Regions from separate parts of the Pseudoalteromonas sp. NCCP-2140 genome, predicted to be linked through region 3. Evidence: predicted binding sites of a transcription regulator. Region 3 holds the regulator's gene; each other region holds the start of a gene.
What was found. The regulator sigma-54, encoded in region 3, starts transcription at its own class of promoters, with help from an activator protein. The targets are predictions, from matches to a motif close to GTTGGCACGNNNNTNGNNT.
Positions count from the first base shown of each region.

Region 1: NFU46_RS15195 (LiaF domain-containing protein) is a predicted target of sigma-54. The motif match lies at 1,969-1,987, and genes of this name have one in related genera.
Region 2: glnA (glutamate--ammonia ligase) is a predicted target of sigma-54. The motif match lies at 4,809-4,827, and genes of this name have one in related genera.

Region 1 is NZ_BRCZ01000008.1:16,971-27,001, forward strand. Features, by position in the region: gene NFU46_RS15195 (LiaF domain-containing protein) at 1,260-1,919, opposite strand; gene NFU46_RS15200 (BON domain-containing protein) at 2,248-2,814, shown strand; gene NFU46_RS15205 (YqaE/Pmp3 family membrane protein) at 2,872-3,030, shown strand; gene NFU46_RS15210 (hypothetical protein) at 3,284-3,493, shown strand; gene NFU46_RS15215 (methyl-accepting chemotaxis protein) at 3,478-5,502, opposite strand; gene NFU46_RS15220 (NADP-binding protein) at 5,616-6,386, shown strand; gene hutC (histidine utilization repressor) at 6,387-7,094, opposite strand; gene hutI (imidazolonepropionase) at 7,237-8,478, shown strand; gene NFU46_RS15235 (GGDEF domain-containing phosphodiesterase) at 8,600-10,031, shown strand, end outside.
Region 2 is NZ_BRCZ01000014.1:48,302-58,332, reverse strand. Features, by position in the region: gene NFU46_RS18685 (hypothetical protein) at 1-668, opposite strand, end outside; gene NFU46_RS18680 (MBL fold metallo-hydrolase) at 819-1,910, shown strand; gene NFU46_RS18675 (BLUF domain-containing protein) at 1,926-2,351, opposite strand; gene typA (translational GTPase TypA) at 2,553-4,376, opposite strand; gene glnA (glutamate--ammonia ligase) at 4,884-6,290, shown strand; gene NFU46_RS18660 (DUF4124 domain-containing protein) at 6,424-6,945, shown strand; gene glnL (nitrogen regulation protein NR(II)) at 7,026-8,096, shown strand; gene ntrC (nitrogen regulation protein NR(I)) at 8,115-9,500, shown strand; gene NFU46_RS18645 (cyclic nucleotide-binding domain-containing protein) at 9,526-9,984, shown strand; gene NFU46_RS18640 (hypothetical protein) at 9,981-10,031, opposite strand, start outside.
Region 3 is NZ_BRCZ01000003.1:473,156-483,186, forward strand. Features, by position in the region: gene lptA (lipopolysaccharide transport periplasmic protein LptA) at 1-339, shown strand, start outside; gene lptB (LPS export ABC transporter ATP-binding protein) at 336-1,061, shown strand; gene NFU46_RS08810 (RNA polymerase factor sigma-54) at 1,169-2,665, shown strand; gene hpf (ribosome hibernation promoting factor) at 2,693-2,980, shown strand; gene ptsN (PTS IIA-like nitrogen regulatory protein PtsN) at 2,984-3,436, shown strand; gene rapZ (RNase adapter RapZ) at 3,437-4,282, shown strand; gene NFU46_RS08830 (HPr family phosphocarrier protein) at 4,296-4,568, shown strand; gene mgtE (magnesium transporter) at 4,780-6,138, shown strand; gene NFU46_RS08840 (YgiQ family radical SAM protein) at 6,176-8,353, opposite strand; gene NFU46_RS08845 (EAL domain-containing protein) at 8,475-10,031, opposite strand, start outside.

The DNA.
Region 1 (10,031 bases), on a different contig from region 3:
GCGCAGCACCTCTTAGCCTCTTTGTGAGTTAAAGATCTTTTTCTAACCACAGAGAACACAGAGAGCACAGAGGAAAAGAATTTATAGCCATCAGCTTTCAGCTGTCAGTTTTGAGCCGAGCGGTGTTGTTTGTTGGTCAGGCATAGGTTGATGAAATGGTGTTGTATGTAAGACGCGCCAAGCAAGCGTGACGCCTACGGTTGATGTAGGCGTGAAATTTATTTCGCGCGAAAATATATTCACAAAGAGAAGTGAATGAGAAGAGAATGAGGAAGTGATAATAATGTTCTCTAAAGCGCAGCACCTCTTAGCCTCTTTGTGAGTTAAAGATCTTTTTCTAACCACAGAGGACACAGAGAGCACAGAGGAAAAGAATTTATAGTCATCAGCTTTCAGCCGTCAGTTTTGAGCCGAGCGGTGTTGTTTGTAGGTCAGGCATAGGTTGATGAAATGGTGTTGTATGTAAGACGCGCCAAGCAAGCGTGACGCCTACGGTTGATGTAGGCGTGAAATTTATTTCGCGCGAAAATATATTCACAAAGAGAAGTGAATGAGAAGAGAATGAGGAAGTGATAATAATGTTCTCTAAAGCGCAGCACCTCTTAGCCTCTTTGTGAGTTAAAGATCTTTTTCTAACCACAGAGGACACAGAGAGCACAGAGGAAAAGAATTTATAGTCATCAGCTTTCAGCCGTCAGTTTTGAGCCGAGCGGTGTTGTTTGTAGGTCAGGCATAGGTTGATGAAATGGTGTTGTATGTAAGACGCGCCAAGCAAGCGTGACGCCTACGGTTGATGTAGGCGTGAAATTTATTTCGCGCGAAAATATATTCACAAAGAGAAGTGAATGAGAAGAGAATGAGGAAGTGATAATAATGTTCTCTAAAGCGCAGCACCTCTTAGCCTCTTTGTGAGTTAAAGATCTTTTTCTAACCACAGAGGACACAGAGAGCACAGAGGAAAAGAATTTATAGCCGTCAGCTTTCAGCTTTCAGTTTTGAGCCGAATTGTGTTGTTTGTTGGTCAGGTATAGGTTGATGAAGTGGTGTTGTATGTTCGACGCGCCAAGCAAGCGTGACGCCTACGTTTGATGTAGGCGTGAAATTTATTTCGCGCGTTATCTTATTATATTGCGCGATGTAAAACTGCGGCTACGATAACTCGCACCTAGCACCTAGCACCTAGCACCTAGCACCTAGCACCTAGCACCTAGCACCTAGCACCTAGTATTTCGCATCTCGCATCTCGCACCTCGCAACTGTTACCGCACTTTATTCATTTCTTTCCAGCTGGCTTTTAGGCTGTTGGCAAAGCTGATGAACTTTTCTTTCATGGTACGTTTAACTGAAATCTCGACTGAGCCTAGCCATACATTACCTTCAATGGTGATGGTTGGGCCTTGGCCTTTGTTTAAGGCGACTGATTTGTTCTCTACGCTGCCAATCACGCTAAATAATTTAGATACCACATTTACATGTTCTGGTACGTAGATTTCGTCGTTTCCTAAAATACAGTTCACGTAAATGGTGACGTGCTGATGTTGGAAAATTGCTTCGCTAAAGTCGAGTTCGATTGAACCTAGGCAGTTTGTAAGGTGAATTTCTTTTGGTACTACCCATTGGCCGCTGCGCTCATTTGAACCCAAAATACTCCTAAGCTGCAGGCTTTCGTTGTCGCTGCTGTGGCTGTAGTGAGGTTTAAATTGCGCATGCTTATGCGATTTGTAGTCAATATCCGCCTTCAGATCTAAATCAGCAACCAGTTCAACCAGTACTTCGTTGTTGGTGGCTGCCATTGCCTGGTCTAGGCGGCGTTCGAATGCTTCGGCTGAAATAACAGCATGACTGTAGTTATAAATGAGTTGATCAATGACTTCTTCTCTTACTTGATCGATTGGGCGATCTTCAAGTTTAACGGCCATGGTAGTTCCCTGTTGTGATTTTAAAGGCGATTTTTAGTTATTAATTACAAAGCAAGCCTTAGGCCAAATTTTATTTTTATATAAATCAATGGCTTGTGTTTTTTGCTGATTAGCAACTTCGTTAAATTAACCACAGATTAATAAAATCAGCAACTAAATGGTTATTTTTGCAACATCGTGAACTTCTTACCGAGCAGCTTGTAAATCTTTACCTAAATGAATATAAATAGGCGCTGAATGACTGGTTAACCTGCTGAAAATAAACAAGTAAATAGTTGGCATTATAGTCGCATTAGTAAAAGTGTCTTTAATCAAAAGGAGAAAGATTATGAACACTTTTAACAAATCTATGATTGCCGCTTTAGTAATAGGTGCAACTAGCATGTCAGCTCAGGCAAGCAGCTGGGAAAATGAAAGTAAAGATGCTTGGATTGATGGTAAGGCAGAAACTGTGCTTCTTATGAACACAAACCTTAACAACTTTGACATCAACACTGATGTAACGAATGGCAAGGTTGTACTTACAGGTAAAGTTGATAGCGAATTAGATAAAGAGCTTGCTGAAGAGCTAGTTCTTAGCCTAGACGGTGTTAGCTCTGTTGATAACAAACTAACTGTTGTTAAAAACATGAAAGCTAAGCACATGAAATCAGACAAAGCTGATTCAGCAGAAAGCGACTTAACCGACGCAAAAATCAGTACTGTAATCACGACACGTTATTTATTTAACTCAGAAGTAGGTGGTACAGACATCGATGTTGATACCGACATGGGTGTAGTAACACTAAAAGGTACTGTTGAGTCTGATGCAGAAAAGCAATTAGCAATCAGCATTGCTGAAAACGCTGAAGATGTTCGCAAAGTAATCGATGAATTAACGATTGTTGCTGAATAATAGCAAGCCCTATATAGCCCAGCTTTGGCTGGGCTTATCTTATTCAAGGAGTGAGTCATGGATTTAATACGTATTATTTTATCGGTTTTAATTCCACCTCTCGGCGTATTTTTACAGGTAGGTTTAGGTGCGCAGTTCTGGATTAATATTCTTTTAACCTTATTAGGGTACATTCCAGGTTTGATTCATGCTGTGTATATCATCGCTAAGCGATAATCACCGCATTAATCTACAAGGATGGGTAATGGAGCACAGCAAGGAAGGGCTGTAGGAGTAACGGACGATAAACCGCAAGGAGTTTACAGTATGGATAATGTAACTACGCACAAAGGACAACAAGGAAGTAACAAGGCGTTATGGAGTAGCGCACAATGGCAACGCTTTATGGATAAAGTAAATGGAGATGATAGCAAGGAATAAGCTTAGGCAGGAGCCAAACAGGATGAAGCTAGCGTAAGGAGGAGACTATATGGAACAAGTACAAACGCAACCAATACAAGGATTGACCGACAAAGGAGTTGCTTTATGGAACAAGCAACAGTGGCACGAATTTATGGAACACGCGAAAGCGGTTGCGCCACGACTAACAGGGAAGGCTGACGATAAAAACCCGATGTCATCTTCAGGTGACATCGGGTTTTTAACTACTTCAGCAATTTATCTTTATAACTTAAATTGATTCACAGTCTTATTTAAAGCGGCTGCCAATTCATTCAAATCACGTGCTTCATCCGCCAATTCATGGGCATGATCCGCAGTGCTATTCACTAAGTGATTAATTGCTGCCAAGCTATTGTTAATATCTTCTGCAACCACCGTTTGCTGCTCAGTCGAAGTCGCAATTTGATGACTTTGATCTTGCACATTTGTCACAGATTGCGCGATATCTTGTAGAGCTTGCAATACAATTTGTGTTTGCTCAACTGAGCCTTCAGCACGCTCTTGACCTTGTTGCATCATAGTCGATGCTTGTTGGGCAATTTGCTGTAAACGGCTGATCATGTTGCGAATATCATCTGTTGATTCTTGCGTTCTGCTTGCTAGTGAGCGAACTTCATCAGCAACAACTGCGAAGCCTCGACCTTGCTCGCCAGCACGGGCTGCTTCTATCGCCGCGTTTAGTGCGAGTAAGTTGGTTTGCTCTGCAATTGAGTTGATAACATCAACTACCGCGCCAATGTTGCCACTTTCTTGTTCAAGACCCGCAACCACTTTAGACGCTTCACCAATATGGCTTGCAAGGGCGGTCATGACTGACTGAGCTTGAGTAGAACGTTTCGTACCGTCAACGGTAATGGTTTGCACTTCTTCAGCGGCATTATTGGTGTGCTGGGCATTACGCGAGATTTCCATCACTGTAGACGCCATTTCGGTTACCGCCGCACTAACACTATCAACTTGCTGCTTTTCTTGCTGAATTTCATCGTTGGTTTTTTGCGATACAATTTTTAACTGGCTCGCAGCTTGGCTTAGTTGCTCAGCCTGCGCAGCAGTATTAAGCATCATTGCACGAAGTTTATCGATGAAGGTATTCATGTGATGAGCAAGTTGGCCCACTTCATCATTACTCTTGATTTCGATTTTCTGTGTTAAATCGCCATCACCTGATGCGATATCACGCATGATGTAAGTTAGCTTAGTCAGCGGCTTGGTGATCATTTGCGTGGCCCAGAAGATCATCGCAATGATAATCGCAAGAATGATGATCACTGAGGTTGTGGTTGTCATCACCGCATCATTTACTGGTTCATCAATCATACTGGTTGGAATTAAAATACCCACGTACCAATCAAGGTAAGGGGTTTCTAACTCAAGGCGGTTGTATACAACGTAATATTGCTCACCTTTGAAAGTAACAAAGCTGCTGCCATCTTTTTGGCTTTTCATCGCGCGGTTTAATTCGCTAAAGCCTGATGTGTCGCTAAATTGTTTTTCAAGAGCATCTAGGCCTTCTTTGCCATTCGGACCTTCGTCAGTCACAGATAGCTTGTGGCCAGTGCGCTTAGATAAGTGCACAACCTTTTGATTGCCATCAAGTAAGAAACCAAAGCCTTGGCCATTAAAGCGAATTTCTTCAACCATGTCGTTGATATTATTTAGCTGTAAATCAACACCACCAAAGCCTATTAGTTTGTTTTGTTTATAAACAGGCTGTTGTACAACTGCAGAGGCATTACCTGTGGTTAAATCCACAGAAATTGGGCCTACATAGAGTTTGTTGATCTTTAAAGCATCTTGCCACCAACCACGTTTGTAAGCGTAGTAAGGTTGGCCATTATAATGAGTGGTTCGCTCGTTTTCTTTGAAGTACTCACCTGTTGTTGCAGATGCAAAGAAGGCAGATAAGATGTTGTCATCGTTGCCACTGATACGCACAAAATCTTGATTAACGCTGTCGTATCCAGGTTGGTTATCAAGACTTTGATCACGTTCAGTCCAATTGTCGAACCAATTCACTAAATGCGGATTTGTAATGAAGGTTTGAACCACTTTACCGTATTTGGCAAAGTAACCTTGCATTGAAAGTCGTTCACTCTGTAAATAGCTGTCGGCTTCGCGTTGAATAGCTTGGCGCGATAGGTCAGCAATATGGCTAACAAAAAAACTAGACGCGATGATCAGTAGTACACTTATCGTCCCGCCGATGAGTAGTAATATTTTTTTACGTAAAGAGAGGTTATTTAACATAGATGCACGTGTTTTTATTATCGGGTAGAGTTATCTATCTAATCATATTTGCACCCAAATCGCTATACCGTTAAGCGAACGTTAATAATAAATACTATGAGGTTGTTGGATAAATGAGTAATGAAAATAATAAACTAGTCGTTTTAGGTGCAGGTTGGCTTGGTAGTGCGCTTTGTGTTGAGGCAAAAAAATTAGCATGGCAAGTGCAGGGTACACACCGTAGTAGCGAGCACGAACATGACTTTCAGCGCCAGTTTGCGCTTGAAGGTACAGTGCTTAAACACGATGTTTCACTTGAAGATGCATGGTGGGTGTGTGCAATTCCACCGCGTAGTCGCAGCTCAGAAAGTAATTATTTAGCTACTTTGCAAGCAGGGCTTGAGCTTGCCAAGCAACTAAATTGCAAAGGCTTTATTTTATGTTCTTCGACGGGTGTTTACCCAACTGACAATGGTCATTACGACGAAAGCACAACAATTAATTGCCAATCAGCGCGCCAGCAACTGCTATTTGATGCTGAGCAGTTAGTGCTAAATGCCGGTGGTAAAGTATTGCGTTTAGCGGGCCTTGTTGGTCCTGGGCGCGACCCAGGTAAGTTTGTTGCAGGTAAAGAGCTGTCTAGCTCAAGTCAGCAAGTGGTAAATATGGTACAGCAGCAAGATGTGATAGCGGCGATTTTTTCTGTAATTGGAAACTGGTCAAGCGCGAGCAGCATTTATAATGTGGTCAATCCGGCGCATCCAACAAAAGCAGATTACTACCAGCAAAAATGTGCTGAGCAGGGTAATCAGCCACCGACATTTACTAGCCATGATAAAGGCGAGCGCCTCATTGATGGCTCGGCGATTGAGTCACTGAATTTTCGTTATCAAGCGCCTATTTAGCTACTTTTTAAAAGTAAGGTGGCCGCCTAGTCGGTATTTACTGCCCGGCGAAACTAAGCGGGCAAAGCTTACAATACCTTGCGATGACCAAGTTCGGCGGATCACTTGTAAGCATGGCTCTTCGTTGTACAGGTTGAGCCATTCACACATTTCTTGATTAGGCATAATCGCTTCAACCGTATGGCGAGCCTCGGTAAGCGGGGCGCTTTGCGATAAGTATTCGTGGGGTGTTAGGCTGTGAAAATCTTGTTGTAAGTAGTCTTTAGCAAGAGCGGGGTTCACAAAGCGTTCTTCAACTTGCAGAGGTTGCTCGTTTTCATTGTGCACAATCACACTTCGATAAACATGACTGTCGACCTCGACACCCAAAGCAATCGCGATGGGGGCAATAGCGCTGATTGATTCCATCACTAAAATCGTACAACTGTAGTTACTGTTGCGCGCTTTAACTTCATCGGCAATGTTTTTGATTTCTAGTAACGATGATTGTGATTTGAAGCTGGCAACAAAAGTACCTTGCCCTTGGCTGCGGGTTAAAATACCGGCATCGGTTAACTCACTAAGTGCACGCCTAGCCGTCATACGGCTAACTAGAAATTGACTGGTAAGTTCGTTTTCTGAAGGGACACGGTCGTTTTCTTGCCATTCTCCCGATTGAATATTTTCCAGAATGAATTCTTTTATTTGCGCAAACTTAGGGACGCTCATTATGAAAAGTTTATTTATAAGTTAACAGTGTGTTACAAGGTGACATAATTTTCTTGTATATACAAGATGAGTTGATAAACTTTAAGCAAATTTAAATTTAGGCTCATACTGAGCCTTTAGCAAGCATCAAGATAGGTGAAAAATGCACACAACCAACAATGATCAAGCGCTCTGGGATTTACTGATCACAGATGCCAATATCGCCACAATGGATCCTGCTGTTGATGCACCCTACGGCACCATTGAAAATGCAGCTATTGCCGTTAAAGATGGCAAAATTGCTTGGTTAGGTGCACAAACCGATTTACCTGATTTTGATGCATTAGCAACGCCAACTGTATCTGCAAAAGGGCAGTGGTTAACACCTGGGTTAATTGATTGTCACACTCACTTAGTGTTTGCCGGTAGCCGCGCAGAAGAATTCGAGCAGCGTTTGCAAGGTGTTAGCTACGAACAAATCGCTGCAAACGGTGGCGGTATTGCAAGCACCGTACGTGCAACTCGCGAAGCCGACCACGAAACACTGTTTGTTAGTGCTAAAGAGCGCTTAAATGCGCTATACGCAGAAGGCGTGACGACTGTCGAGGTTAAATCTGGCTATGGTCTTGATTGCGAAAACGAAATTAAACTACTCGAAGTAGCTCGTTTACTCGGCGAGAACCACCCGGTTGATGTTAAAACCACGTTTTTAGGTGCTCATGCATTACCGCCTGAATATAAAGGCCGTAGCGATGAGTACATTGATTTAGTGTGCGGTGAGATGCTTGACCGTGTTGTTGAAGCTGGTTTAGCTGATGCGGTTGATGCTTTTTGTGAAAACGTTGGCTTTAGCAACGAGCAAACTCGCCGTGTGTTTGAAGCGGCTAAAAAGCACAATTTACCGGTTAAGTTGCACGCTGAGCAGTTATCTAATCAACATGGCGCAGAGCTCGTTGCAGAATTTAATGGCTTATCGGCAGATCATATTGAACACTTAGATGAAGCTGGCATTCAAGCAATGGCCAAAGCGGGCACAGCAGCGGTATTGTTACCAGGTGCATTTTACTTTTTACGCGAAACAAAGTATCCGCCAATTGAACTACTGCAGCAGTACCAAGTTCCGATCGCCATTTCAACAGACTTCAACCCTGGAACTTCACCATTATGTTCATTGCACTTAATGATGAATATGGCGTGCACTATTTTCCGTATGACACCAGAGCAAGCATTAGCTGGCGTAACACGAAACGCCGCGGGTGCGTTAGGTCTAGATGATCGTGGTGTGTTAAAAGTGGGGGCTCGTGCTGATATTGCTCATTGGCAAATATCCCACCCGGCACAATTAAGTTACCAATTCGGCGTAAATAAACTGTTAAATCTGTGGATTTTGGGTAGACTTAGTTAGATAAGTTTTATTACGCAGTTTGGATTACATGTCATTGATTTTTAGTTTAGCGAGTAGTAGCACGCAACTCGTAAATTTAACAAGTGATGTAGTACCAGTGTTTTTAGCTGGTAGCGTTTTTATGGCAATGATCTGTGCCCTATGCGTAACCCAAAACCCTATTTTAAGACTAAGCCTAGTCGTTAATGGCGTACTAGGTTTAGCTATTTTAAGCTTAGGATTACCTTGGCTGGTGATCTTACTTGCTTTAGCTTTATGTTTTCATTTATGGCAAGCATTTCGCACCACTAATTGGCTTGCCATAATATTGAGTGTCTCTGCCGCAATTTCGTTCGCGGTTTTATACTCTGCCCATCTATTACTCGACACAGCCTTATATTGGCTTGTTTTCTCGGTAGTTATTTTATCTATTTCAGGCTTTTTTAATTACGAAGAGCCCGAAGAAGATGAGCAGGTTGAAGTAGAACCGCTCCATAACGATGACTTAGATGCCGCTCCACTGACTGGTTTACCAGACCGTAATGCACTTAGAAATAGCTTTGTTGCATGGACTGAAGAGCACTCAGCAAACTGCGCACTAGTGATGATCCGCCTTGAAGGTTTTAACGATGTTAACCAGCATATTGGTCGTGACTTTGGTGATTTATTATTAGCGCAATCGGCCACACGTATTAAACAGCAACTCAGTGTTGATGCCGTGCTGAGTATGACAAGTAACACCGCAAATACTGAAAAATTAGCGCATTTAGGGGGCTTAAACTTTGCGTTTATTTGCTCACTCGAAGAGCAAAAACACCTTCATGAACAGCTGATCAGTCAAATTAGGCAAGTCACATTAAAGCCATTCAACGTTGCTAATTGTACGATTGAAGTAAAAGTGCGCGCCAGTTACGTGAACTGTGACGAACCAGAATACAGCTTCGAAAACTTAATTTCATTTGCCAACCTTGCCCTTGATTCAAACCCTGAGCGAGAAATTGTGCCTTATCATCCGCAAATGATGATCGAGCAATTAGAGCAACAAGCACGTCTACGCGAATTAGCTCACTTAGATTTTGCCAGCGAACTTGAGCTTTATTTTCAGCCAGTTATTCGTAACAGCGACGAGAAAATTGAGTTTTTAGAATTGCTGCTACGTTGGCAGCATCCTAAGCAAGGCATTCTTTCGGCTAACAAGTTCATTGATGATATTCGTGTCGCTGGCCTAAGCTACCCTGTGGCAGCATATGTTATTGAACGTGCTGCTGAGCTTGCTATGGCACTGCGTATGGAAGGTATTGAACTGCCTCTTAGTATTAACGTGTTTGGCCCAGAAATGCTGCACGAAGAGTTTATTGAATTTGTTGACCGCATAATGACTGAGCACCGCTTAGAACCGGGTGATTTAATCATTGAATGTCCACTCGATTTATTTATGGGCTTAGATGACCAAGGTAAAGCCATGGTAGCAAGGCTAAATAGTATTGGTATAAAGCTGTGTATCGATGGTTTTGGTGATACACCTGTTTGGCTTGCTAAGCTGCCTAACCTTAATGTTGAGTATATTAAAGTAG
Region 2 (10,031 bases), on a different contig from region 3:
CCGTTATAAATACTTTTATCGGCAGATTCATAAAAATTAATTGTCACGTAGAGCCCCATGTCTTTTCCTGTGGGTATTCTTACTGCATCTAGAGCAGAGTCAATTAATTCAGAAAACAAAGAACCATCTTGGTTTAAATAATAATCAAATGCATTATTTCTAAAACTAGACCGACTTAAGAAAGTATACGGATCTCCTTTAACATCAAATCCACCTACATCTTTTAAAACTGAAGAGGTACTTTCTTGGTTGCTTATCTCAGCTCTAGAAAGTGCGGCAATCGATTGGCTCGAGTCAGTGCCCATATAATCTGTTTCAGCATCATTAGAAACAAACATAGCAACACTTTTGTTTTTCAATAGCAATATTGCTTCTTGCCTAAACTCCAGAATTAAATTTGCATCAAATTGCTCTTCATAGCTCAACTCAACATTAACAGCGTTACGTATAGGCTCACCAAAGCTACTAAATCGCAAGCTCCTGTAATACTTTTTCACTTGTCTGTTATCAAAATCAAAAATAACCACATAGCTAGACCCCGTCCGTTGTTGTGAAAACGCAGCTAAGTTTTCCATTCCATTAGTGGAGCAGCCATTACATGTTAACGAGTCCGTAGCGGCTAAACACGACAGTGAAAATACACCAATTAAAAAAGCAATAACTTTCATTTATCCTCCTTGATTACTGTTCGAAAATCACTCAAATCATAGCAAAAAAAAATCGCATCACAAATTAGTCAATATTTAGTTACTTTTTAATGATTTATCTTAAATTTTATTTTGCTAAACTCACGGCAAAGAATAAAAAGTAAGCATGGTATGCATTTAAAAACACTCTCAACGCTTATTGCGGCAGCACTTTTAAGTGCATGCAGTAATTCAAACACTGTTAATGTTATTGCCGGTGAAGGCACTATCACTCCGTTAAAAAACGAGGGTGAGTACGAAGGTCGCTACCACAACCTTTATCCGGGTGATAAAGAATACCCAACAACCTGCACCGACAATTGCTATGAAGAGTCAGAACTACTGGTGTGCGACGACAGTAACTCACAATGCGAGTTTCACGCAGAACAAAATGTGCCTGCAATCAATTCAGGTTTTACGGTGCGCTGGTTAGGTCATGCTGGGTTTTATATTCAATCACCAAATGGTGAGCAGCTGTTGTTTGACCCTGTTAAAGATCAGTTTGATTCGCCCGTAGACTTTGCCTTTAAGCTTGCTGGGGGCATTTATCGCAAACCTGGTTTTTGGCCATCACAAGCTGAACTTAATGGCTTAGATGCTGTAATGTACTCACACATTCACTATGACCATTTTAACAAGGCGGATATAGAAGAGATTGGCAATACCCCCCGCTACTTAGTGCCATTAGGGTTTGCAGATAACTTCCCGACGGGTGGCTTTAATATTTCCGAAATGGCGTGGTACGCAAGTACACAAATTAATGATTTAACGATTCATGCGCTGCCAGCTCATCATTTTAGTAGTCGTATAATGGTGCCTTTCATTTACGACGACCACAATAAAGATTTATGGAATGGTTGGTTACTTGAGCAAAACGGTAAAACCTTGTTTTTTGCTGGTGATACCGGTTACTCAAAACACTTTCAAGATATTAATCAAAAATACGGCGAGATTGATGTATGTTTAATGCCTATCGCTTCTTATTACCATGAAGAAAACGGTAAGTGGTATCGCTATGTTCATACAACGCCAGAAGACAGCTTAAACGCCGCGGAGGAGCTAAGCTGTAAAGTGATGATCCCGTGGGGTTATGGCAACTCAAGCTGGCAAATGGGCGACCATTCAAGTCATTCTGCATTATTAAGATTACTGCATATGCAAAAACAGATGAACAGCCATGTTCCTCTTTATATATTGAATGAAGGTGAGCAAGTGTCACTGTAGTGACACTTGCAAGCCCTACATAGTATGTTTGAGCAATGAGTCCCGTAAAGCCAGCATAAGTTTATGGGCGCTTCCTGCCGACATGGCTAATGGGTTAAATTCGCTGGTACCTGAATACTTAAGGTTAATAGGGGTCACTTGTTTACTGTAAGGAATGTAACCCATAGACCAATTTTCAAACTCTCTTTCATAAATTTCACAGTAATTCAGCATGATGATATTGCGATGTCTCTTGTCATTAAGAATACGATGATAAGTTTCATTAACTGCTTTTCGTGACCCCTCAAGGCATTGCATAAAGTGAGAACTATTAAAACAAAGTAGCCCAGTTACATTACTTTCTGCATTATTCTGCTTAGCTTTCTCGAGAATATCTTCGATGTCATTGGGCCCAAACCCATCGCTAATTTCACTTGTGTAAATCAGTCTAACTAAATACATCTTACTCTCCTGCAAGTTGGATTTAGAAAAGATAGTACAGATGGGGGAGTTAGTAAAAAGTTGCGAGTTGCCTTTAGAAGTTTATATAAATTAAGTTGGGTTTCGCTTCGCTCTACCCAACCTACCTGGCTTACACTAAAACAAAAAACCGCCGTATTTTTCAATACGGCGGTTTTAATTTTGTGAAACTAAAAGACCTTATTAGTCTTTAGCTTGACGGCTCGCACGCTTACGCTCACTTTCAGTTAAGTGACGCTTACGAATACGGATGTTTTCAGGTGTCACTTCCACTAACTCGTCATCATCGATGAACTCAATCGCTTGTTCAAGCGTGTAGTTTAGTGGTGGAACAAGTGTTTGTGCTTCATCTGTACCAGATGCACGAACGTTTGTAAGTTGCTTACCTTTAAGCGCGTTTACTGTTAGGTCGTTGTCACGGCTGTGGATACCGATAACCATACCTTCGTAAACTTCAACACCGTGACCGATGAATAACTTACCACGGTCTTGTAAGTTGAATAATGCGTTAGTAAGTGCTTTACCTGTTGCGTTTGCAATCATTACACCATTCTTACGAGCACCGATAGTACCGCCTTTATGTGGACCGTAGTGGTCGAATGTGTGGTAAAGAAGACCAGAACCAGACGTTAACGTCATGAATTCAGTTTGGAAACCAATTAAGCCACGGCTTGGGATCATAAAGTCCATACGTACACGGCCTTTACCATCTGGAGACATGTCTGTTAGTTCACCCTTACGAAGACCAATTTGTTCCATGATAGAACCTTGGTGCTCTTCTTGACAGTCGATTGTAAGTGTTTCGTATGGCTCTTCTTTTTGACCATCAACTTCACGAAGGATTACTTGTGGACGAGATACAGCAAGCTCGTAACCTTCACGACGCATGTTCTCGATTAAGATACCTAAGTGTAACTCACCACGACCAGAAACACGGAAGCTATCTGGGTTGTCAGTTTCTTCAACACGTAATGCAACGTTGTGAACAAGCTCAGCTTGTAAACGCTCAAGGATGTTACGTGAAGTTACGAATTTACCTTCTTTACCAGCAAATGGTGATGTATTTACAGAGAACGTCATTGTTACTGTAGGCTCATCAACACTTAGCGGTGGTAATGCTTCAACGGTATTTACATCACAGATAGTGTCTGAGATTTTCAGCTCACCAAGACCTGTGATAGCAATGATGTCACCCGCGCCTGCAGATTCTGCTTCATGACGCTCAAGACCTAAGTAGCTCATTACTTGGCCAACTTTACCATTACGCTTAGTACCATCTGCACTAACAATTGTTACTTGTTGGTTAGGGCGAACAGTACCACGCTTGATACGACCTACACCGATAACACCGATGTACGAGTTGTAGTCAAGCTGAGAAATTTGCATTTGGAAAGCACCTTCAGGATCTGCATCCGGTGGAGATACTTCGTCAACGATCATCTGGAACATTGGTTCCATGTTATCTGATGGCTCGTCTAAATCCATTGTTGCCCAGCCGTTGATAGCTGATGCATAGATTACTTTAAAGTCTAACTGTTCGTCAGTTGCACCTAGGTTATCGAATAAGTCGAAAACTTGGTCCATAACCCAGTCAGGACGTGCACCAGGTTTGTCGATTTTGTTGATAACAACAATCGGCGTTAAACCTTGTGCGAATGCTTTTTGCGTTACGAAACGCGTTTGCGGCATTGGACCTTCTTGAGCATCAACAAGTAGTAATACTGAGTCAGCCATCGAAAGTACGCGTTCTACTTCACCACCGAAGTCGGCGTGTCCTGGGGTGTCTACGATATTGATATGGTAGTCGTTCCAAGAGATAGCTGTATTTTTAGCTAAAATGGTAATACCACGCTCTTTCTCAATGTCGTTTGAGTCCATTACGCGCTCTTCGTTACCGCCGCGCGTTTCTAATGTGCCTGATTGCTCAAGCAGTTTATCAACCAAAGTTGTTTTACCGTGGTCAACGTGGGCGATAATCGCTATATTTCTTAACTTTTCGATGCTCATATTTTTTCTCAGAGAAATTGAATCTCATTGATCCTGCAAGATCTACGCACTCACCTGCGTTTTCACCAGATGTCCCAGCATAGGATTTAAAAGGGCGCATATTATCCCTTAATAATGGCATGGATGAAAGTTTATCCAATATAAATTTATAAACTTTCTTCAGGCTTTTTATAAGTATCTGTTTTATAAATGACAAATTTATGAAAATTAAAGTGAATCTTAGCTCAAAACTGGCGAAATTTTCGTTTTTGAACCATATTTTGGCACTAAATCGTGTTCATAACAGAAAAATTGGCACGCTCAATAATTGTGCAAAACAAGGTCGCACTTTTACGCACCAGAATGATCTTTTTACGCACCAACTTAGTGCAATAGAAGTTAACAAAACAAAGCCTTGTTTGTTTTTTGTAAGTCTAAACAAGGTGTTAAAAAAATGGCACGAAACCAGCTTATATAAGCGAAAAGCAATAATGCAGCAAAAAATAAAACCCAACAATTGGAGGACACATGTCACAATCGGTTTTAGATTTTATCAAAGAAAATGACGTTAAGTTCATTGATTTACGCTTTACTGATACCAAAGGTAAAGAACAGCATGTTTCTATTCCTCATCATCAAATTGATGAAGATTTCTTCGAAGACGGCAAAATGTTTGACGGTTCTTCAATTGCTGGCTGGAAAGGTATCAACGAATCAGACATGGTACTTATGCCTGTTCCTGAGTCTGCGAAAATGGACCCATTTTCTGAAGAAGCTACACTAATCGTACGTTGTGACGTAGTTGAGCCTTCAACACTGCAAGGTTATGAGCGTGATCCACGTTCTGTTGCAAAACGCGCTGAAGAGTACATGCGCTCTACTGGTATTGCTGACACTGTATTATTCGGTCCAGAGCCAGAGTTCTTCCTTTTTGATGACGTTAAATACAAATCAGACATGTCTGGTTCTATGTACAAAATCGATTCTGTAGAAGCTGCTTGGAACTCTGATAAAGATTACGAAGGTGGCAACATGGGTCACCGTCCAGGTGTTAAAGGCGGTTACTTCCCGTGTTCACCTGTTGATTCATCACATGACTGGCGTTCAGCGACTTGTTTAGTTCTTGAAGAACTAGGTCAAGTAGTAGAAGCTCACCACCACGAAGTAGCAACTGCAGGTCAAAATGAGATCGCAACTCGCTTCAATACAATGGTATTAAAAGCTGACGAAATCCAAGAGATGAAATATGTTATCCATAACATGGCTCACCTATACGGAAAAACAGCGACATTCATGCCTAAGCCAATCGTAGGTGATAACGGTTCTGGTATGCACTGTCACCAATCTCTAGGTAAAGATGGCGTAAACATCTTCGCTGGTGACAAATATGCTGGTCTATCTGAAGAAGCGCTTTACTACATCGGTGGTATCATCAAGCACGCTAAAGCAATCAACGCATTTGCTAACGCGTCTACTAACTCTTATAAGCGTCTAGTACCAGGCTTCGAAGCACCAGTAATGCTTGCATACTCTGCACGTAACCGTTCTGCTTCAATCCGTATCCCAGTAGTACCGTCTGCAAAAGCACGTCGTATCGAAGTACGTTTCCCTGATCCAACAGCGAACCCATATTTAGCATTCTCTGCAATGCTTATGGCTGGCCTTGACGGTATCAAAAACAAGATTCACCCTGGCGATGCAATGGACAAAGACTTATACGATCTACCTGCTGAAGAAGCAGCTGAGATCCCACAAGTTGCATCTTCTTTACAAGAAGCACTTGCATCACTAGATGCTGACCGTGAGTTCTTAACGCAAGGTGGCGTATTCACTGATGACCTAATCGATGCATACATCGCACTTAAGAGCCAAGAAGTTGAAAAGCTTAACATGACAACTCACCCAGTTGAGTTTGAAATGTACTACAGCGTTTAATTAACGCTGTATCAGAATTATCTGAAAGATAATAAATGTGTGTTCTCAAGCCCGCTTTGCGGGCTTTTTTAATGGTAATTGAGCGGGTTCTACTCTACAGTTTTATTTAGGTAAATAAATACAGGAACACAGGGTGAGAAGCACAACTTTATTGGTATTAATATTTATTGCAGCAAGCGTTTACGCTGAGAGTGAAGTGAAAAAAGTGTATTCTTGGAAAGATAAGAATGGCGTTTTAGTGTTTTCAGACTCACCGCGCCCTGGTGCTACCGAAGTAAAGATGAATACCCAAAACCTAACCATGCCAGCTACCGACACCAGCATTCTTAATAGTGCGCCAAGCGGGACACCAGTCAAATTTAAAGTCAGTATTTCTTCTCCTGCTAATGAAGCGACCGTGCGAGAAAACACGGGGTCAGTGTATGTCACTGCCCGTATTAGCCCACGCTTCGAAACCGGGTTTAAAGTACAGCTTTTATTTGATGGCACACCTCATGGTGCACCAAGTAATAGCACGACCTTTGCACTAAGAGAGGTCAACCGTGGTGAACACACATTACAAGCAAAACTTTATAATGCTAATAATAAACTCGTTTCGGTTAGCCCAATCAGCACCTTTTTCATGCATAGAGCTTCTGTGATTAATAGAAACTAATATTTCAACATAACGATCTCGCAACGTAAAAAGAATATGCTAAGCTGCACTAAATCGAAACGCACTAAAATGGTGCAACCATGCTCAGTGATACACATTTTAATTCTGAATTACTCGATAGTATTTGGAAAAATTTAAGTACTGCCGTCATTTTACTCGACCATGATTTTAAGCTGGTTTATGCAAACGATAGCGCCAGTGAGCTTTTAGGTTTAGGACCTAAGCGCATTATCAACCAACCGTTCGACAACCTATTTAATTACCACTCGATAGACTTAAAACGCATTGCTCAATATTCGTTGTTCGATGGTGTTGATTGCCACCAGCATAGAGCTGACGTGGTGTTTGTCGATTCACGCCATGCCAAGCTAACTATTAGCACGCGTCGAATAAACAGTAATAACGACAATTATATTTTGCTCGAATGCCGCCAAATGGATGATGAAATTCGCCACGATCAAGCTTCGAATCAAATGCATCAGTACCAAGCAGCACGTAACCTAATTCGCGGTTTAGCACACGAAATTAAAAATCCTTTAGGTGGAATTCGCGGAGCGGCGCAATTATTGCAGTATGAGGTTGATCAGCAAGAACGTGATCAATGTGCCGAATTAATCATTGAACAAGCAGACCGTTTACGCGAGCTTGTAGACCGCTTACTTGGTCCGAATCAATTGCCACATAAATCCTATGGCAATATTCACCAAGCGTTAGAGTCAGTGATTAAACTGAGCATGTTAGATAACAATGCCAATATCACTTTAGTGAAAGACTATGATCCAAGTATACCGAGCGTGTATATCGACCAAAGTAAAATTCAGCAAGTGGTACTGAACATTATTCGTAATGCACAACAGGCACTGGTTGATGGTGGCGAGATAAGAATAAAAACCCGTATCAATCATCAACACAGGCGCCCTGGTAAGGCGCCGAAAAAAACCTTGCTGATCCAAATTTCGGATAACGGCCCAGGTATAGACAAGAGCTTACGTGAAACCTTGTTCTACCCAATGATCACCAACAAAGAAAATGGATCAGGGCTTGGTTTATCGATAGCGCAAACCTTGGTTGACCAACATGACGGCCACATTGATTGTGACAGTTGGCCAGGCCATACAGAATTTAATATCTATTTGCCTTTTACGGATTAATGGTTTTTTGGAGTAGTCATGAAAACAGTCTGGTTAGTTGATGATGATGCCTCAATTCGCTTTGTACTAGAGAAAGCGTTGGCACGTGCAGGATTTGAAACTGAAAGCTATGCGAACGCACAAGATGTGCTTAATGCATTAAAGTTTAGCCAGCCAACGGTATTAGTATCTGATGTACGAATGCCGGGTATGGACGGCATGGCGTTACTTGAGACTATTGCTGAGCAAAACCCTGGCCTGCCAGTGATCATCATGACCGCTCACTCAGACTTAGATTCGGCGGTAAATGCCTTCCAAAAAGGGGCGTTTGAGTATCTCGCTAAACCGTTCGATTTAGATGAAGCTGTCGCGCTGGTTGAAAGCGCATGCCGTGCTAATTCAACGAAAAAAACTAAACGTAAGCAAGCACCACAAACCAATGCGCATATCATAGGCGAAGCGCCTGCTATGCAAGAGGTGTTTAGGGCAATTGGTAAATTATCAGCATCAAGTATGAGCGTGCTGATTAATGGTGAGTCAGGGACAGGTAAAGAGCTAGTTGCAAGTGCCCTGCATAACCACAGCCCTCGTAAAGAAAACCAATTTATAGCTTTGAATATGGCTGCCATTCCAAAAGAATTGGTCGAGTCAGAGTTATTCGGTCACGAAAAAGGCGCGTTCACTGGAGCCGACAGTATTCGTAAAGGCCGTTTTGAACAAGCGAATGGCGGCACCTTATTTTTAGATGAAATAGGTGATATGCCACTCGATGTACAAACGCGTTTATTACGCGTGTTAGCCGATGGTGAGTTTTACCGTGTTGGTGGCCATCAAAGCATTAAAGTTGATGTACGTATTATTGCTGCAACACACCAAAACCTCGAAGACCTAGTAAAACAAGGTAAGTTTCGTGACGACTTGTTCCACCGCTTAAACGTTGTGCGTTTACGCTTACCCGCGCTACGTGAGCGTACTGAAGATATTGAACGACTTGCACAACACTTTTTACATAAAAGTGCCAAAGAACTGCAAGTTGAAAGCAAAATTTTAAGCCCTAAAGCTACAGAGCAACTGCGCTTGTTTAACTGGCCAGGTAACGTACGCCAATTAGAAAATACCTGTCGTTGGTTAACCGTTATGGCACCGGGTGAGCTGATCAGCGAACAAGATTTACCACCAGAGATTGTTGCTGTTACACCGACTGAGCAAGAAGGTGATTGGCTGGATGCATTTCAACAATGGCTTAACCTTGAACTTAAACAAGGCAAAGAAAATATTTGGCCTGCCATTCAAGCACAACTCGAAACTCGTTTGATTAAAACCGCCCTTGCCAACTGTGCTGGCCACAAGCAAGAAGCCGCAGTGAAGATTGGTTGGGGCCGCAATACATTGACCCGCAAGCTAAAAGAGCGCAATATTAGCTAATTTCGCGCTATACCTATGTGAGTCAATGAAGTTAATCGAGCACATTCCACTAATTAAACAAATGGAAATTATTAACAGATTGTCGTTCTTTAGAGAGTTTACTCTCAGTGAACGACAAGTGTTATTAGAGTCATTCAGTCATTTGTATTTGGTCAAACAAGGCCGGGCTGTTTTTAAACAATACGATGCTGATAAACGGCTTTATATCGTGCTAAGCGGCTCACTGATGGTATTCAAACAAAGTCATTTACTCGAACTTGGCACCATTGAGCCTGGTGAATTTATCGGTGAAGGTGCTTTTATCAATAACCGAGAGCACAGTACCAGCGCACGCGCTAGAGTCGATACCATTTTGTTAGCTATTTCCCCTGAAGCACTCACTCGCTTACCTAATGTAATCCGTGAAAAAATTAAAGATCGCATAATCGAAGGCATGAGTGAGCGTATTACTAAGCTTAGTAATTACCTTGAGTCGCGAAGCTAGTCCATATACACAATTTGTAATGAGCAATTTAACCAACTTGGGCTATT
Region 3 (10,031 bases):
ACCGCAGAGCGCCTTGAAGCACACGGCGGTGATACCGAAGGTACAGTAGAGTTGATTATTGCCACAGGTAAGCCTGCTTACTTCGAAGAAAAGCAAGCTGATGGCACCGTAATGAGCGCTAGCGCAGAAGAAGTTCGTTATGATGTTGCAAAACGCTTCTTAACCTTAAATGGTGAAGCTGAAGTTACTCAAGCAGGTCAAAAAGTAACAGCAAAAAGCATTACCTATGATATGGCACAGCAGCTGATCAGTGCTGAAAAAGACGAAAACTCAACAGATCGTGTACACACTATTTTAGTGCCTGTTGAAAATAAAAAAGATAATAAAGGCCAACCATGAGCACATTAAAAGCAGAGCTTTTAGCTAAAAGCTACAAAGGCCGCCAAGTGGTTAAAAATGTCGGTCTTGAAGTTGAAGCTGGCAGTATTGTTGGCTTGCTTGGTCCAAATGGCGCAGGTAAAACAACGACCTTCTATATGATTGTAGGCCTAGTACCTAGCGACAAAGGTAAAATCAGTATTGATGATAACGATATCACCCTTTTACCAATGCATAGCCGTGCGCGTTTAGGTATTGGCTATCTGCCACAAGAATCGTCAATTTTTCGAAAGTTGACGGTTTACCAAAACTTGATGGCCATTTTAGAAACTCGTAAAGATCTAAATAAAACCACCCGCGAAGAAACACTCAATAGCTTACTCGATGAGTTTAGTATTCAACACATTCGTGACAGCCAAGGTATGGCGCTGTCAGGTGGTGAGCGACGCCGTGTAGAAATTGCTCGCGCATTAGCCGCTAATCCTAAATTTATCCTTTTAGATGAGCCTTTTGCTGGTGTTGATCCAATTTCAGTGTTAGATATAAAGAAAATTATTGAGCACCTAAAAAATCGTGGTATCGGTGTACTAATTACTGACCATAATGTTCGAGAAACCCTTGATGTTTGTGAAAAAGCCTACATTGTTTCTCATGGGGAGCTAATTGCATCAGGCACACCTGAGCACGTATTAGCAGACCAAACTGTACGCGATGTATATCTAGGCGAGCAATTCAGGCTGTAACCATTACGCCAGCGACTAGAGCATCTGCTAGACTTATAACAATGACAATAAATCGATAACTGTGTTTATACAGTTATCGATAACTTAAAAAGGATTGTTAGGGATACATGAGGCAATCATTACAGCTGCGCATGGGCCAGCAACTTACAATGACTCCACAACTGCAACAAGCGATTCGTTTGTTGCAGCTCAGTACATTGGATCTCCAGCAAGAAATTCAAGAAGCGCTTGATAGTAATCCCCTGCTTGAAGTGGAAGAAGCGGATTACAATGAAGAAAGCACCGGCAAGAATGAGCAAAAAGCGGAGCCTGACGATGTGCAAGTCAGCGCGTCTGCCGAAGAAGCACCTAGCGAGTACGAGCAAGAAAGTAGTGATGCTCTCAATAAAGACACCGTAAGCGATGACTTAGCAATGGACGTCACGTGGGATGAGTACATGAGTGCCGCCCCTTCAACATCGTCAGGGCCAATGCCTGAAGATGAATCTATCTATCAGGGAGCATCAACCGAAACCCTTCATGAATACCTAATGTGGCAATTACAGCTCACGCCATTTAGCCCTACTGATGAAGCGATTGCTGTGGCAATTGTAGAAGCTATCGATGACTCAGGTATTTTAACGGTAAGCTGTGAAGATATAGTCGAAAGCTTTAATCAAAATAACGATGAAGAAGAAATCGAACTTGATGAAGTCGAAGCGGTCTTAAAAAGAATTCAGTTATTTGATCCTGTGGGTATTGGCGCACGCAGTTTACAAGAATGTCTGTGCATTCAGTTACGCCAATTCGATGCTAATACGCCATATTTAGCTGAAACTAAAATGGTTTTATCTGAGCATATCGAATTATTAGCGAGTCGCGACTATCGAACTTTGATGAAAAAGACTAAGCTTAAAGAAAACGAGCTTAAAGAAGTGATGACGCTCATCCACAGCTTAAATCCTAAGCCTGCGGATAGCATAGTGCGCGAAGAGTCTGAGTACGTCATACCTGATGTATCAGTAAAAAAAGTAAAAGGTCGCTGGGTAGTCGAGTTAAACCCAGACTGTATGCCAAAGATTAGAGTGAACAGCCAATATGCGGCGATGTCTCGCTCTGTAAAATCAAGTAGCGACAGCCAATTTATTCGCTCTCACTTACAAGAAGCTAAGTGGTTTATTAAAAGCTTAGAAAGCCGTAACGATACGCTATTAAAAGTGACCAACTGTATCGTTCAACAACAACAAGCTTTCTTTGAGCATGGCCCTGAAGCAATGAAGCCGATGGTGCTAAATGATGTTGCTGAAATGGTCGAAATGCATGAATCGACGATTTCACGGGTAACAACGCAAAAATATATGCATACCCCACGGGGTATTTTTGAGTTGAAATATTTCTTCTCAAGCCATGTCAGCACCGAAAATGGTGGTGAGTGTTCTTCTACAGCAATACGCGCTTTAATCAAGAAGTTAGTCGCTGCAGAAAACTCAGCTAAACCATTGAGTGATAGCAAAATTGCAGATATATTGGCTGAGCAAGGAATTAAAGTAGCTAGACGTACAATTGCAAAATATCGTGAGTCTCTAGCAATACCTCCGTCTAATCAGCGTAAGAGTCTGATTTAGACGTTTTACATAGAAGGAAAAATGCTTATGCAACTAAATTTAACTGGTCGTCATGTAGAAATCACAGATTCATTAAGAGACTATGTAAACACCAAGTTTGCAAAACTAGAAAGGCATTTTGACCATATTAATAATGTTCATGTCATTCTAGATGTAGAAAAATTAAGCCAAAAAGCAGAAGCAACTTTACATGTAAACGGAGGCGAATTGTTCGCTTCTACAGAACATCAAGATATGTACGCAGCCATTGACTCACTGATCGATAAACTTGATCGCCAAGTCATTAAACACAAAGAGAAATTAGCTCGACATTAAATTATGAAACTAAGTTCACTTACTAACCAGGACTGCAGCAAAGCTGCGGTCCTTTTTAATAGCAAAAAAAGAATTCTTGAATATATCAGCGAACTGGCCCACCAGCAGCTTCCTCATTTATCGCAACAAGATATCCTAGATGCTTTACTCAACCGAGAAAAACTAGGTAGCACCGGCATTGGCCGAGGTATTGCTATTCCACATGGCCGAATGAGCGGCGCAGATGAGCCTCATGCATTTGTGATAGTGAGTGAATCCCCTATTAATTTTGATGCAATTGATAATCGTCCAGTTGATATTTTTGTGGCACTCATCGTACCAGATGGTGACTGTCAGCTTCACCTAAAGACCTTATCAACAATTGCTGATAGACTTAAAGATAAAGAATTTTGTAAACAGCTGCGTAGTGCTACTACCGATCAGCAACTGTTTCAGGTCATATCAGCAGAGGCATAAATGGAATTAATAATTATCAGCGGTCGCTCAGGCTCAGGTAAATCGGTCGCTTTACGAGTACTTGAAGACTTGGGCTATTATTGCGTTGATAATATTCCGGTTAATTTACTGCCTTCGCTCGTACGTAGTGTGTCTGATAACTACGATAAAATAGCGGTCAGCATCGACGTGCGTAACTTACCGAAAGAGCAGCAAGAATTTAATGATATTCTTGAGTACCTGCCAGGTTTCGCAAACCCAACACTATTCTATTTAGACAGTGATGACCAAACTCTGATCAAGCGCTTTTCAGAAACACGCCGCTTGCATCCACTATCTATTGATTCTTTGCCGCTTGATCTGGCCATTAAACAAGAAAAAATCCTGCTTGATGTGTTGATCACTCGCGCTGACTTTATGATTGATACCACTGATCTGAGTGTTCATCAGTTAGCAGAATCAATTCGCGAAAAGATTTTAGGTAAAAAAGATAAAAAGCTGATTATTACTTTTATGTCGTTTGGCTTTAAGCATGGTATTCCAAAAGAAGCTGACTACGTTTTTGATGCACGCTTTTTACCTAACCCACACTGGGAACCTGATTTAAAGCCACTAACAGGCCTTGATCAACCAGTAAAAGATTACCTAGCTAGCCACAGCATAGTGCAAAAGTTCACGTGGCAAATACAAACCTTTGTGCAAACTTGGTTGCCACATTTAGAGCGTAATAACCGCAGTTACCTGACCATTGCTATTGGTTGTACCGGCGGCCAGCATCGCTCTGTTTACTTAGCGCAAACAATTGGTGAGAGCTTTGCCAAAAGCCATGCTAATGTAAAAATTCGCCACCGCGAACAAGACATTTAATTAGGCACCAACAATGCACGCTGAAGATACCTTTTTAATTCAAAACAAACTTGGCTTACATGCTCGTGCTGCTACTGTTTTAGCGCAATTAGCGCTGCAATTTGATGCCAAAATTACGCTTTATCAAGATGATAAAGAAGCTGAAGGCGACAGCGTGTTAGCATTAATGCTACTTGAAAGTAGTCAGGGTAAAGAAGTTCGCGTTGTGTGCGAAGGCCCTGACGCCGATGCTGCATTAACGGCAATCGGCGAATTAATTGCACAACGCTTCCACGAGCAAGAATAGCATTTGCTAAGACTTCAGGGTTTACGGTAAACTTAATTCGGATATTTAAAATTCCCTTTAAATATCCTACTTTTATATCGCTCGCTTTTCTAAATTACAAAACTCTTAATAAATTTATCGCAGTGCGACGATATCTCTGCAAATACACTACAAAGCAACTATGCTGTATTTGCTTAGCCTATTTAAACTTTTTTCAGTTGTAAGGACGCCAATGCCAGAAGCCTTTGAACAAGATTACCCACTACAACAACTCAAACAAGTGACCAAGTCACTCAATAGTGGTCAATTTGTTCAAGTGCGCGGTATGTTAGCCAAAACGGCACCTTGTGATACAGCCCTTTTACTTGAATCTTCTCCCCATAAAATTCGTCGTATGCTTTGGCAGCTGGTTGATCCAGATGTCCGTGGTGATGTTCTAGAAGAACTCTCTGAAGATGTACGTCTTGGCATTATTGCCCAGATGGAGCCTGAGCACATTGCTGCTGCCACTGAAGATATGGACGACGATGACTTAGGTGAGGTTTTACGTAGTCTTCCTGATACCGTATATCAAGACGTTGTCAGTGCCATGGATTCGCAAGATAGAGAAAGAGCAACTCAAGCACTTTCTTATCAAGAGCGCTCAGCCGGTGCCTTGATGAACAGCGATACGGTCACCATTCGTCCTGACGTTACTCTAGATGTTGTACTGCGCTATTTACGCTTACGAGGTGAGCTACCAGAGGGTACCGATGACTTATATGTAGTTGATAAGCATAACTGCTTTTTAGGCGCGCTTTCATTAACTACATTGCTGACCAGTCCTTCAGATAAAATTGTTCGTGATTTAATGGATGAAGACTGTGAGTCAATCCTAATCTCTATGGATGAAAGTGATGTGGCGCAACTGTTCGAGCGTCACAACTGGATTTCAGCCCCTGTCGTGGATGATAACGCTCACTTGCTTGGTCGTATTACCATCGATGATATCGTTGACGTAATCCGTGAAGATGCAGAGCACAGCATGCTAAGCCTCGCTGGTCTTGACGACGAAGAAGATACCTTTGCGCCAGTGCTAAAAAGTTCGCAGCGTCGCTCTATTTGGCTTGGGGTTAACTTATTAACCGCATTGTTAGCAGCAATTGTGGCAAGCTTTTTCGAAAACACCTTAGCAATCTTGCCTATTTTAGCGGTACTCAATGGTATCGTCCCTTCAATGGGGGGTGTTGCGGGTAGCCAAACCCTAACTCTGGTTATTCGTGGTATAGCGGTTGGTCATATCAACCAAACCAACCAACGCTTCTTATTACTTAAGGAGTTAGCGATTGGCGCACTGAATGGCATTATTTGGTCGATATTAATTGCTGGTGTGGTTGCCCTATGGCAGTGGGACTTTAAACTCGGCGCAGTGCTGGCCTTTGCAATGTTTATGAATCTTGTTGCCGCTGGTATTGCGGGTGCGAGCATTCCATTAATTCTTAAGAAAATGAAAATTGACCCAGCCCTTGCAGGGAGCGTAGTGCTGACAACCGTCACTGATATTGTTGGTATCTTTGCCTTTTTAGGCACCGCGACTTGGTTATTGATCTAATATAAAAACGGCCCTTAAAGGGCCGTATTTATACCTTTTACTTTGCGCGCTGCTTATTTTTACCTACTCTAGGTTTGGTATTGGCCTTTTTAAACTGGCTAAAACCGGTGTGACGAGTCAGTGCCGCACGGCCTTTACCTCCCTTTCCTCTAGCTGCTTTCTCGTTGCGACCTTCTTCAGGTACCAAACAGTTCGGTCCTTTACCGATTAGATTCGCTTTCCCCATTTTTCTTAGAGCTTCACGGATCATCGGCCAACCAGCCGGATCGTGGTAACGTAAAATTGCTTTGTGTAAGCGACGCTGGCGTGCGCCTTTTGGAACAGGCACTTGCTCAGTATTGTTCTTAATATTGCGCAGCGAGTTCATCTCTGTGTGATAAATCGTGGTTGCATTGGCCATAGGCGATGGATAAAAGTTTTGCACTTGATCAAGCTTAAAGTCATGAGACTTTAACCACAACGCCATGTTCACCATGTCTTCGTCTTTCGTTCCTGGGTGAGCAGAAATAAAATACGGGATCAAATACTGCTTTTTACCCGCTTCTTTTGAGTATTTATCAAATAACTCTTTAAACTTATCGTAAGCACCCATGCCCGGCTTCATCATCTTAGACAATGGACCATCTTCAGTATGCTCAGGGGCAATTTTTAAGTACCCGCCTACGTGATGGGTAACTAACTCTTTTACGTAGCGCGGATCTTCAACGGCTAAGTCATAACGTACGCCAGACGCGATCAAAATTTTCTTCACACCTTTTACATCACGGGCTTTTTTATAAAGCTCAATGGTTGGGGTGTGATCCGTGTCCATATGCTTACAGATATCAGGATAAACACATGATAAACGACGACACGTGCTCTCTGCCTTTTTGCTCTTACAGCGTAACTTATACATATTCGCTGTCGGTCCGCCTAAGTCAGAGATAACACCTGTAAATCCTGGCACTCTGTCACGAATTTGCTCAATTTCATCAATAATTGATTGCTCAGAACGGCTTTGAATAATACGCCCTTCGTGCTCTGTAATCGAACAGAAAGAACAGCCACCAAAGCAACCACGCATGATGTTCACCGAGGTTTTAATCATTTCATAAGCTGGGATTTTTTCATCGCCGTAGCTTGGGTGCGGAATACGCTGATATGGCAAACCAAATACGCCATCCATTTCTTCGGTTTCAAGTGGAAATGCTGGCGGGTTAACCCAAATAGAACGGTCGCCATGGCGTTGAAATAACGCACGTGCACAACCTGGGTTGGTTTCTTGGTGCAAAATACGCGAGGCATGGGCATAAAGCGGTTTATTTACACTTACTTGCTCATACGCTGGTAGCTTAACATAGGTCTTTTCCCAAGGCTTAGGACGAGCTGGCTGGATAGTGATTGGCTTAGCCGCCTCGGCACTTAAATCAATACCTGCTTTTTTAAATTCAGATTTACTACAACCCACATCATCTGCGCCATACGGGTTTGGAATTGGATCAATCTTACCGATTTTATCAATTGCAGTTGAGTCACTACCACGCCAACCCGGTAATGGTTCTTTACGAATAACCGCAGTACCACGAATATCTTGAATTGTCTCAACCGACTCACCCGCAGCAATACGGTGGGCAACTTCAACAAGTGGGCGCTCAGCATTACCGTAAATTAGAATGTCAGCTTTGGCATCAAACAATACGCTACGGCGTACTTTTTCTTGCCAATAATCATAATGAGCAATACGGCGTAAACTCGCCTCAATACCACCAATAATCAGCGGCACATCTTTATAAGCTTCGCGACAGCGTTGGCTGTAAACAACTACCGCACGGTCAGGACGTTTACCGCCAATGTTACCCGGCGTATAAGCATCATCATGACGCATACGCTTTTCAGCAGTATAACGGTTGATCATCGAGTCCATATTACCCGCTGTAACACCAAAGAATAAATTAGGCTTACCTAACGCCATAAAGGCATCTTTTGAGTTCCAATCAGGTTGTGCAATTATACCCACACGAAAACCCTGTGACTCAAGCATACGCCCTATCACAGCCATACCGAAACTTGGGTGATCTACATACGCATCACCACTGACAATGATCACGTCACAGCTATCCCAGCCTAACGCGTCCATTTCTGCACGAGTGGTTGGTAAAAATGGCGCCGTGCCATAGCATTCAGCCCAATACTTAGGGTAAGAAAACAGGCCTCGCTCGGCTTTTAATGCGCTCATAAAGTGTACTCTGCTAACAAAAGGGGCGAATTATACCTCAGTCTTATAGATTATTATAGAAAACAAAACGCCCTTCACATGGGAGGGCGCTGTTTAATTAATATGCTTTTGTTGAAACTTTCTATTGTTTAGCTTGCAGGTAGGTAATTAACTCTTTTTCTGGCATAGGCTTAGCATACATGAAGCCTTGCACTTCATCACAGCCAAGCTGGGCTAAATAATCTGCTTGCGCTTGTGTCTCGACCCCTTCTGCTATGGTTTTTAAGCCTAACCTTGCACCAAGAGAAATAATTAACGCAGCAATCGCCTGACAATCTTGACCTGGTAAGTCTTTAATAAAATCGCGATCAATTTTGAGTCTGTCTAGTGGCAGTTTTTGCAAGTAACTTAACGATGAGAACCCTGTACCAAAGTCGTCAATCGCAATCTCGATACCAAACTCTTTAAGTTCTTTTAGTGTGGTGATCACATTAGCTAGCTCATCCATAACCACGCTTTCGGTCACTTCGAGTTCAATAAACTGCGGTTCTACATCGTATTTAATAAGCGTGTCTTTTACTTGCTGAGCATAGCCTTTAACTTTAAACTGCGGCACTGAAACATTCACAGCAATGCTAATTGCAAAGCCCATTGCTTCGAGGCGCTTTTGCTGCATACATGCTTGCTCTAGCACCCACTGCCCTATATCGACAATTAAACCAGCATCTTCGGCCATTGGAACGAAAATCGCTGGCGAAATATACTGACCATTACCTGACGGCCAACGCAGTAGCGCTTCACAGCCAATGATTTCAAGGGTGTTTAAGTCAAGTTGTGGCTGAAACCAAACCTCTAATTTACGCTGCTCAAAATCTTGACGAAGCTGTCTGATGATCCCTAAACGCCAAGCCATTTTCTCTTCCATGTCTGGGGTATACGTCACCACCATTTCAGAAGATTGTTTTTTAGCCTGATTAAGCGCAATGTAGCCCAGCTTTAAGGTCTCGATCCCTGCTTGCAGGAAGTCACCTTGATAACAAAGGCCAATATTAAAGTTGATTGGTAAAATGTGTTCACCGGCATTAAACGGCAAACTTAAATGCTCGCGTAGTAGCTCAACATCACATTCACCAACGGGTAACAGTAAGCCAAACACATCTGCACCAATACGCGAGAGCAGCTTTGCATTTGGGTATTCTTGATGTAGTCTATCAACAATGGCATTTAGTAATAAGTTACCAATCTCTTGGCCTAAGCCATTATTAATATCTGAGAATTGCGCAACATCAATTAATAAAAAGACATAGTCACTTTTACCCGGCTGGTAGTAACGCTCCACTTTATTCATGAAATCATTACGATTCGATAAGCCAGTTAAAACATCTTTATAAGCTGCATCACGTAAACGGTTAAACAATCTAACATTATCAAGACCAACACTGACATTGGTTAAAAATATCTCTGCAAATTGTAGTTGTGAAGGACTTGGAGTGTGCTCGGTTTCTAAGTAAATAGCTGCTTGGCGGTTTTTGCTTTTTAATAAATACGTACTGTCTACATCGGTGTGCTGATGCTCACCTTGGGCTAGGCAGTTGTTAACTTGCATGATAATACGGCCATCATCAAGCTGCTCAATACCCTGGCCAATAAACTCATTATATTCAGCACAACCACCTAAAACATAAACCTGGTTATCATC